One region of the Neobacillus pocheonensis genome, then DNA from elsewhere that is predicted to be linked to it. Evidence: riboswitches for the same ligand, from Rfam matches in the RefSeq annotation. Region 1 holds a riboswitch; the other holds the start of a gene.

What was found. A riboswitch is a leader RNA that binds a small molecule or an ion and turns the genes downstream of it on or off. The one in region 1 is predicted to bind lysine.
Region 2: linked by a shared signal. The riboswitch ahead of dapA (4-hydroxy-tetrahydrodipicolinate synthase) and the one ahead of ABES02_RS19605 (aspartate kinase) in region 1 are both predicted to bind lysine.

Annotation. Positions count from the first base shown of each region.
Region 1 covers NZ_JBCNAD010000035.1:12,132-16,783, forward strand. Annotated here, with positions in the region: gene ABES02_RS19600 (YslB family protein) at 256-708, shown strand; gene ABES02_RS19605 (aspartate kinase) at 752-1,969, opposite strand; lysine riboswitch at 2,269-2,447, opposite strand; gene uvrC (excinuclease ABC subunit UvrC) at 2,518-4,290, opposite strand; gene trxA (thioredoxin) at 4,426-4,652, opposite strand, start outside.
Region 2 covers NZ_JBCNAD010000008.1:42,947-47,598, forward strand. Annotated here, with positions in the region: gene ABES02_RS04695 (sulfite exporter TauE/SafE family protein) at 1-108, opposite strand, end outside; gene ABES02_RS04700 (SET domain-containing protein) at 256-648, opposite strand; gene ABES02_RS04705 (quinone oxidoreductase family protein) at 817-1,782, shown strand; gene dapA (4-hydroxy-tetrahydrodipicolinate synthase) at 1,865-2,746, opposite strand; lysine riboswitch at 2,875-3,055, opposite strand; gene ABES02_RS04715 (GerAB/ArcD/ProY family transporter) at 3,233-4,318, shown strand; gene ABES02_RS04720 (spore germination protein) at 4,284-4,652, shown strand, end outside.

The DNA.
Region 1 (4,652 bases):
TTATAATAGAATGTAAGCGCATTCATTTATAGCTTGGTTTTATTTGATAAATAACCTAGATTCTCACATAAAAATTACCAACATCTTACGGTTGGAAATTATTATTTTTAGGAAATGATAATTATGATGGTAAATAAGTTATGATATTGCAAAATAACAAAAAATCCCTTCAAAATGTTAGCACTATTTTATAAAAACGCTACTGAATTGTAACACAGTTTGTATATAATAGAATGGTAGAAAGAGGGGAAACAAGTGAAAGATAGTATCGTCGTTGAGCGTCAGATCCAGACTGATGAACCTAGAAACATATCCATTTTCGGTTATGAACTAGTCAGAGAAATCCTTTTACCTGAGATTTTAGGAAAAGATACTCCCGAAATTTTATATTGGGCCGGAAAAAGGCTTGCACGAAAATTTCCATTATCCGATTATGATCAACTAGTTGAATTTTTTATCAATGCCTCTTGGGGCCAACTTAACATCAAACATGAAAGTAAAAATCAAATTGAGTTTGAACTTGCTAGTCCACTACTAGTATCACGTGTCAAATCAAAAGCAGAAAACTTTTTTCAGTTAGAAGCTGGATTCCTTGCCCAGCAAATCGAGTTGCAAAAAGAAGCTATCGCCGAAACATTTGAACACCCAGCAAAAAAATCCAACATTATCCACTTCACGGTTAAATGGGACAAAAAAGATCAAATATAAAATAGAGTCAGGTACTGTCATTGAAAGTGCCTGACTCTCTTTTTTAGTTTTTCCCTAGTTCAAAAGCATCGTGCAGTACTTCTACTGCTTTTAGCATATTTTTCTCTTCTACCACTGCTGATACTTTGATCTCAGAGGTGCTGACCATTTTAATAGCGATGTTGTTCTCAGCAAGAACGGCAAACATTTTCGCCGCCACACCTGGATTGGAAATCATGCCCGAACCAACAATCGATACTTTTGCTAATTTATTTTCTGCATCAAGTTGCTCATAGCCAAGAACGGACTTATTGTTCTCTAAAACCTTTAATGTTTCAACCCAATCATTGGTATGGAGCGAGAATGACAGATTGGCTGTACCAGCCTCTGTTGTACTTTGAATAATGATATCTACGTTGATGTGATTCTGAGCAAGTGTGGTAAAAATAGTAGATAAACTCGTTAATGAATTCTTAAGACCTAACACGGTTACTTTCGTAATCTCATCTTCGAATGCGACCCCGCGGACAACTAAATTTTGTTCCATTGTTGCTTCCCCCTCAATGACTGTACCTTCAATTTTTTCCATACTTGAGCGAACTTCTAAGCGTACATTGTAGTTCTTTGCAAACTCCACTGCTCTTGGATGCAGCACTCCTGCCCCTAAATTAGCAAGTTCGAGCATTTCATCATAGGAAACGGATAATAATTTACGAGCCTTTTTCACATATCTAGGATCTGTTGTGAATACCCCGGTTACATCGGTATAAATATCACACTTATCGGCTTTTAAAGCGGCAGCTAACGCCACAGCTGTTGTGTCAGATCCACCTCGGCCCAGAGTAGTGATCTCGCCATCCTCAGTAATCCCTTGGAAACCGGCAACAATTACGACTTTCCCCTCATTTAGCCGCGTTTCGATTGATTGTGTATTGATTTTTGAAATCCTTGCATTTCCATGTACAGGCTCGGTAACAATTCCTGCCTGCCATCCTGTATAGGAAACAGCCTCAAGACCTTTTTGATTTAAAGCTATGCTCAATAACGCAATAGTCACCTGCTCCCCAGTCGTAAGCAGCATATCCATTTCCCGCTTATTTGGCTGATCGGAAATTTCCTTTGCTAAGTTAACAAGCTGATCTGTCGATTTGCCCATTGCAGAAACGACGACAACTACCTTATTTCCTCTTTTGGTTTCTTCTCTCACACATTCTGCTACATTTAAAATTCTATCCACACTTCCGACAGAAGTACCTCCGAATTTTTGTACAATAAGCCCCATGTTCGTTTTCCCCTACTTTCAAGTGATTGCTATAGTTTTCCCTATAATTGGTTGTGTTAAAGGTGAATGTTGATTTTGAAACCTTGTTGATTGGAGCGGAAGGCGCAAGACTCCTGCGGGAGTACGGAACAGGGGAGACCCCGCAGGCGCTTCAACGCCGAGGAGGCTCCCCGAACTGCCCGCGAACCGCTCGCGCCTGGGCGGAAATCAACAAGCAAGTTCGACACAGCCAAAAAAATAAAAAAGCAATGAGAGGGTATCTCATTGCTTAATAAACACAAAAAAAACTTGCGCCTACAAGATAAGATAGCTCTCCAAGACCATTCGTCTTGACAATCCAGTATTTATTCAATACAGGACCAGCAAAGAAAGAAATGAGACTTTCTCCACTTCGGCGAACATCCCCTTTCAAGGTTCATCATGGAAGCTCATCCTTCTCAGAACCTTTACTCTTGAAGCTCGCACCTCTACCTTCACTTTAGTACGTAAAAGTGATAGTAAATTAAATTTTCACTTATTATAGCATGATAGTTTTCAGCTGACAATCCTTATGACTGAAGTTTTTTGAGTAATTCTTCAGCAACATCCTTAGGAATTCCAATCGCCCTAAACTCTTCGATGCCAGCTTCTTTCATTTTTTTCACGGAGCCAAACTGCTTTAACAATAATTTTTTTCGCTTCTCGCCAATTCCTGGTATATCATCGAGTAAGGATTGGAAGGCACTTTTTCCACGGATCTGCCGATGGAAGGTAATCGCAAAGCGGTGAACCTCATCTTGAATTCTTTGCAGCAAATAAAACTCCTGGCTGTTTCGCTCTAATGGGACAATTTCTAATGGGTTGCCATACAGTAATTGAGAGGTTCGATGTTTTTCATCCTTTACAAGACCTGAAAGAGGAATATCCAAGCCTAATTCATTTTCTAATACATCACGTACGGCTTCTACATGCCCCTTTCCGCCATCAATTATAATTAAATCGGGCAGTGGCAGTTCTTCTTTAAGTGCCCGTGAATATCTTCTTCGGGTAACTTCCCTCATTGACTCATAATCATCGGGCCCTATGACTGATTTAATCTTATATTTCCGGTATTCTCGTTTGTTTGCTTTCCCATCTGTAAAAACAACCATCGCCGAAACCGGGTCGGTTCCTTGAATATTGGAATTATCGAAAGCCTCGATGCGGTGCGGTGTATAAATTCCGAGGAGTTCCCCCAGGTTCTCCACTGCCTTAATTGTTCGTTCTTCATCTTTTTCAATCAGAGAGAACTTTTCATTCAAGGCAATTTTGGCATTTTTAATGGCCATTTTTACAAGATCCTTTTTTTGCCCTCGCTGCGGCTGTAACACTTTTACCTCAAGAAGCTGCTCCGCCATATTTAAGTCCACTTCGTCTTGAATGAGAATTTCCTTCGGTTTAAAGTGGTTTGTTTTTTGATAAAACTGACCCAAAAATGTGAGGATTTCTTCCTCTGGTTCATTGTAAATTGGGAACATGGATACGTCACGTTCAATTAGCTTTCCCTGTCGTACAAAGAAGACCTGTACGCACATCCAGCCTTTATCGACCGCATAGCCAAACACGTCTCGATCCGTAAAGTCTGTCATTGTAATTTTCTGTTTTTCCATAATCGTCTCAATATGGACGATTTTATCTCTAAAATCCTTTGCCCTCTCAAAATCTAACTCTTCTGCCGCCACCGTCATTTTTTCGGTTAATTCTTTTTTTATTTCCTTATAACCCCCGTTTAAAAAGCGGGTAATTTCATCGGTCATTTCTTTATATTGTTGTTCAGTTACTTCATTGACACATGGTGCAAGGCACTGCCCTAAATGATAATAGAGGCATACCCGGTCAGGAAGTGTCGCACATTTGCGAAGCGGATAAATTCGATCCAGCAGCTTTTTTGTTTCATTTGCTGCAAAAACGTTTGGATAGGGACCGAAATATTTACCTTTATCTTTTTTTACTTTTCGAGTGATGATTAATTTCGGGTGTCTTTCTGCCGTCAGTTTAATAAATGGATAGGTCTTGTCATCCCGCAGCATGACATTATATTTCGGATCATATTTTTTTATTAAATTTAATTCTAGTATTAAGGCTTCAATATTTGAGGAAGTGACGATGTATTCAAAGTCTTCAATCTCTTGGACAAGCCTTAGCGTTTTCCCGTCGTGCGACCCTGTAAAATAGGACCGGACACGGTTCTTTAGTATTTTAGCTTTCCCGACATAGATGATTGTTCCCTGACGGTCTTTCATTAAGTAGCAGCCAGGCTGGTCAGGCAGCAGTGTCAGTTTTTGCTTAATCATTTCATTCATTCCGGCCACTCCACTCCGTTCGTTTTCTTTATCTATCTTTAAAATTTTAAAACAATCGCACCATAAAGGAAAGTGGAGACTCCTGTAAAAAAATAAAAACCCTAGCCAGGATATTCTGGCTAGGGTCGTAAATTCTTAAACGTGCTTTTGTAACACGCCTGCTAGAGCATCTTTTGGTTGGAAGCCGACCACTTTATCGACAACTTCACCATCTTTGAAAACAAGTAATGTTGGAATGCTCATAACGCCGAAATTAGCAGCTGTTTGAGGATTCTCATCGACATCAAGCTTCGTAATTTTTACTTTATCGCCCATATCTAGGTCAAGTTCCTCTAATACAGGAGCGATCATTTTACAAGGTC
Region 2 (4,652 bases), on a different contig from region 1:
AATTCCAACCATGATCAAAACAGGAGTAATAAGAGCTGCACCTCCGACACCTGTTAAACCGACTAAAAATCCTACCAGTAATCCCATCAATGCAATACTTAATGTCATGGTCTTATCTCCTTCTATCTTAATATCCGAGTAAATATATGTGAATTATAGAGTTTTATGAATCATTTGTAAATACTTTTCTGAATTTTTTATTTTTCAAAAATAAAAAAACTCTACTCACAAATGAGTAGAGTTAAACGACTAACTTTAATTATTTTCTTCTTTTTCCTTATCGAACCATAGAGGCTCTTGGTCATCCACATCACCATTATAATTAATAAGAATCTCTTCTCCTGCTTTAATGTCTTTGTATGCATAGAAATCAAAGGTATGATTCTGAAAATTAATATCATAGGTCGCATTCGGCGTATAGGAATGGTTAAACAGCATACCGTATCCTAACAAAAAAGCAGTATGGTTTTTCCCATACTCAAACGCATAATCTGCTAGCAGTGTTTTTTCAATGTGAACATGTTCTCTATTGGGATAGGGAATGACTGGAGCTTCATGAATAAGCGTCCCTTTTGGGATATCTATGGTTGCAAATACTCCTCTATTGAATTCTCCATCGCTTAAAGGAGATGTCTTAATTTCGATAATTTTAATCACCTGCTATTTCTTTAAAGTACCTTAATCTTGACGCTTTTTTATGAAGAATGCAACCTTTTTTGTAAAATTTGAATTAAAACCGTTTATTTGCATTTCTTTATTCACTACTATTTAATATAAAACGTATCGAAAAAAATTATTAAAGTTGAGGTCATACAATTGAAAGCACTAGTATTCAATAAATTTGGCGGGCCAGAAGTATTAGAGTATCGAGAAATTTCAGCACCAACAATCAGACCTGATGAAATACTTGTTAGAATGAAAGCGATCGGCTTAAATTTTGCTGATATTTATCGAAGAAAAGGTAACTATCATCTTGCTGGAGAACCTCCGTATATTCTAGGGTATGAAGGAGCAGGTATAGTTGAAAAGACAGGGGAAAATGTGAAGGGGATTGAAGTAGGTGAGCGAATTGCCTTTGCCGATGTAGCTTACGCGAATGCAGAGTTAGTAGCCGTTCCTTTAGATAAGACTATTCCAGTCCCTGAAACCATTTCGTATAATGAAGCGGCATCCGTATTATTACAGGGGTTAACCGCACATTATCTAACGCGGGACAGCTATTCTATTAAAAAGAATGACATTGTTTTAGTACATGCTGCTGCAGGCGGTGTAGGGCAGCTTCTTATACAAATAGTTAAACTGCTCGGTGGAAGGGTGATCGGCTTAACTTCTTCACCCGAAAAAGCCGCCGCAGCCAAAGATGCTGGAGCGGACTTTGTTTTTCTTTATGATGAGGACTGGAAAACGAGAGTGCTGGAAGCTACGAATCGTAGGGGCGTCGATGTTGTTTATGAATCCGTCGGTTCCACACTTCAAGATAGCTTTGCGGCAACTCGTATTGGTGGTACTGTTGTATTTTACGGAATGGCTGGCGGCGATCCGGCCCCAGTAGACCCAAGAATGCTGATGGATACGTCAAAAACGCTGACTGGCGGAGATTTATGGAATGTCTTAACATCCCATGAAGAAAGAGCTGCTCGTTCAAACGAATTGTTTCGCTGGATGGAAGAAGGAAAAGTTACGGTAGCGGAACCAAAGGTTTTTGCATTAAGTGATGGGCAGGATGCGCATCGTTATTTGGAGAGCCGAAAGAGTACCGGGAAAATTTTATTAATTCCATAAGATTGCCGACAAAAAACGATATGAAAAACAAAAAAGGGGCAGCCAATCATCCGAATTGGCTGCCCTTTTGAATCTGTATTCATTATGCCTCTATTTTGCTGCCTGGTAATACTTGTTGTAGTGCCGTTAGCTCTTTATCATTTAGAGCAACAAGCGGTAACCGGACCCCACCAACCTTAACCCCACTCAAATTTAGGGCCGCTTTTACAGGCGTTGGGTTTGGAGCCGCAAATAATGCTTTCATGATTGGGAGTAGCTGACGATGAGCCGCTGCCGCTTCTTGGACACGGCCATTTTTAAAGTTATTGACCATGTCTTGCATTTCGTTACCAATAATATGAGAGGCCACAGAAACAACTCCAGCGCCGCCGATAGCTAAAACAGGTATCGTTAAACCATCATCTCCACTATATAACGTAAAATCACTCGGTGTTTGGTTGATTATTTCTGCCATCGCATCTAAATTGCCGCTCGCTTCTTTAATGGCGACAATATTATCAATCGCTGAAAGACGAACGATTGTTTCGACAGACATGTTCACGACACTTCGTCCAGGGATGTTATATAGCATGACGGGTAAGGATGTGGATTCGGCAATAGCTTTAAAGTGGTGATACATTCCCTCTTGAGAAGGTTTGTTATAATATGGAGCAACAAGCATGATGCCATCTACACCAGCTTCTACTGCAAGTTTAGTCAAACTGATTGAAGCTCTGGTGTTATTGGAGCCGGTACCTGCGATTACAGGAATTCTGCCGCCTACAACATCAACCACAAATTTAAATAACTCTATCTTTTCCTCTGTTGTTAGAGTAGGAGACTCTCCAGTTGTTCCAGCCACGACTAATCCATCCGTACCATTGGCAATCAAATAATTAACTAAATTCTTCGTCTCGTTATAATCTACATCACCATTTTGATCAAATGGTGTCACCATAGCGGTTAAAACTTGGCCAAAATTCATTATTCTCACCCTTTAGATAATTTTTTTAAAATTAGAGGGAGTTTAGGCCGTTCAAAAATCTACGCAAAAAAGCAGCAACGAGGCAATCCCGTTACTGCAGTAGAAACATACATAAAACAAGTTCCTATGCGTGAGATAGCCCTCCATATAGTTTCCTATATGACAGTTCTGTATTTCTTCAATAGCAGAACCAGCTTCAAGACAAATGAGCATCTTGGAAGCTTCGGCAAATTCCCCTTTTCACAATCTTCACAGGACCTCATCATCCTCTAATTGTGTAGTAATGGTCTTTGCGCCTCTATCCTCACTTCAAAAGGTTTGAAGTAAGAAAATATTTAATTGATTGTAATATAACAGAAACGACCCTTTGTTTCAAGGGAATTTGGATATTTTTTAATAAAACAACAAAACATATCAATAAAATGAAAAAATTCGGTGATCTAATTGAAAAGTTTAGTAAAAATCCTAATCCCCAGACAATTATTCTTGCTCTTGATTCTATCGACGGGATTACTTAATCATGTTCTTCTTATACCCAATTTACTAACTGCGGCAGGAAGAGATAGTTGGTTATGTGTCATTATTGCATATCCGATAGCACTTCTATTTTTGTGGCCTATTTTTTTTATTATAAAAAATAGCCCAGATGAAGGTTTTTTTACCATGATTAGGAACCGTCTTGGCCGTACTGTCTCGATCATATTTTCAATTCCAGTGATGGTGTTTCTGCTGGCCAGTTCATATGTAACGTTTCGGGATTTAATGATTTGGCTGAAAGCCTACTTTCTAGCTGATACTCCTGTTTTTATGATTAATATTATCCTGATTGTTGTTTGTTTTTTCATCACGCTGGCTGGCGTCAAAGCAATGGCGATTTCAAGCGGTTTATTGCTGCCGCTTGTAATCTTATTTGGATTCTTTATTGCGATAACCAACACAAGTTTAAAGGATCCGAGTTTTTTATTTCCCTTATTAGCAAACGGATTTTCTCCTCTTCTAAAAGGGTTGATTTACGTTTTTTCTGGACTTCTTGAGATTTACATCGTTGTTTTGCTGCAGCCCTTTTCACAGGAACCGGTTAAATTTAGGCAATTGTTTATTTTATTGACGATCTTAACGGGTTTAATCTTTGGACCGTTGTCTGCATCCATCATGGAGTTTGGCCCAAGGGAAGCAGTCAACTTTCGTTATCCTGCTTATGAGCAGTGGCGGGTATTAAGCATAGGCAGGTATATCTCACATTTAGATTTCTTTGCCCTATATCAATGGCTTAGCGGAGGGCTAATTCGAATTGGTTTGTTTATGTATCTATTAGGGACATTTATTACAAGTAAAAAAAAGCATTACAAACTGAACCCAATCCTTGTTGGCATTTTGTATCTCTTATTATTCGGACTGATGTCGATTAAAGTAGAGACTTATTATTTCTATGGGGCTATTTATGATTATTTTTTGCCGGTTTGCATGATATTTTTCCTGATTCAAATCCTGTTATCAGCATTGATTCTGGCAGTACTAAAGAAAAGGGATGAACAACATGGAAAAAATAAGGAGCTCGAATCATCTTCGTAGGGGAGAACTTAAAGAAAAAGCGGAAAATTTAAAATTACAATTTAACAGAAGTCAAGACCTATTATGTAAAGAGCATCATACAGAAACGGAATCTTTTGAAATCATTTATTTTGAAAGCTTAATCGATAGACATTATTTAGATCAATATATTTTACCCAAACTTGGAGTTCATAGCGGAGACTTTGCCATTGATAAGCTCAAATCGTTCTTTCAAGCTCTTGAAGTTTCTGACCATTCTTTAGAGGATTTATCCAATTTACTTTTTGACGGAAACGTCTTATTTTTATTTAGAAGTTCGTTATTAAGTATTAATGCATGTTATTTAGCTAAACGT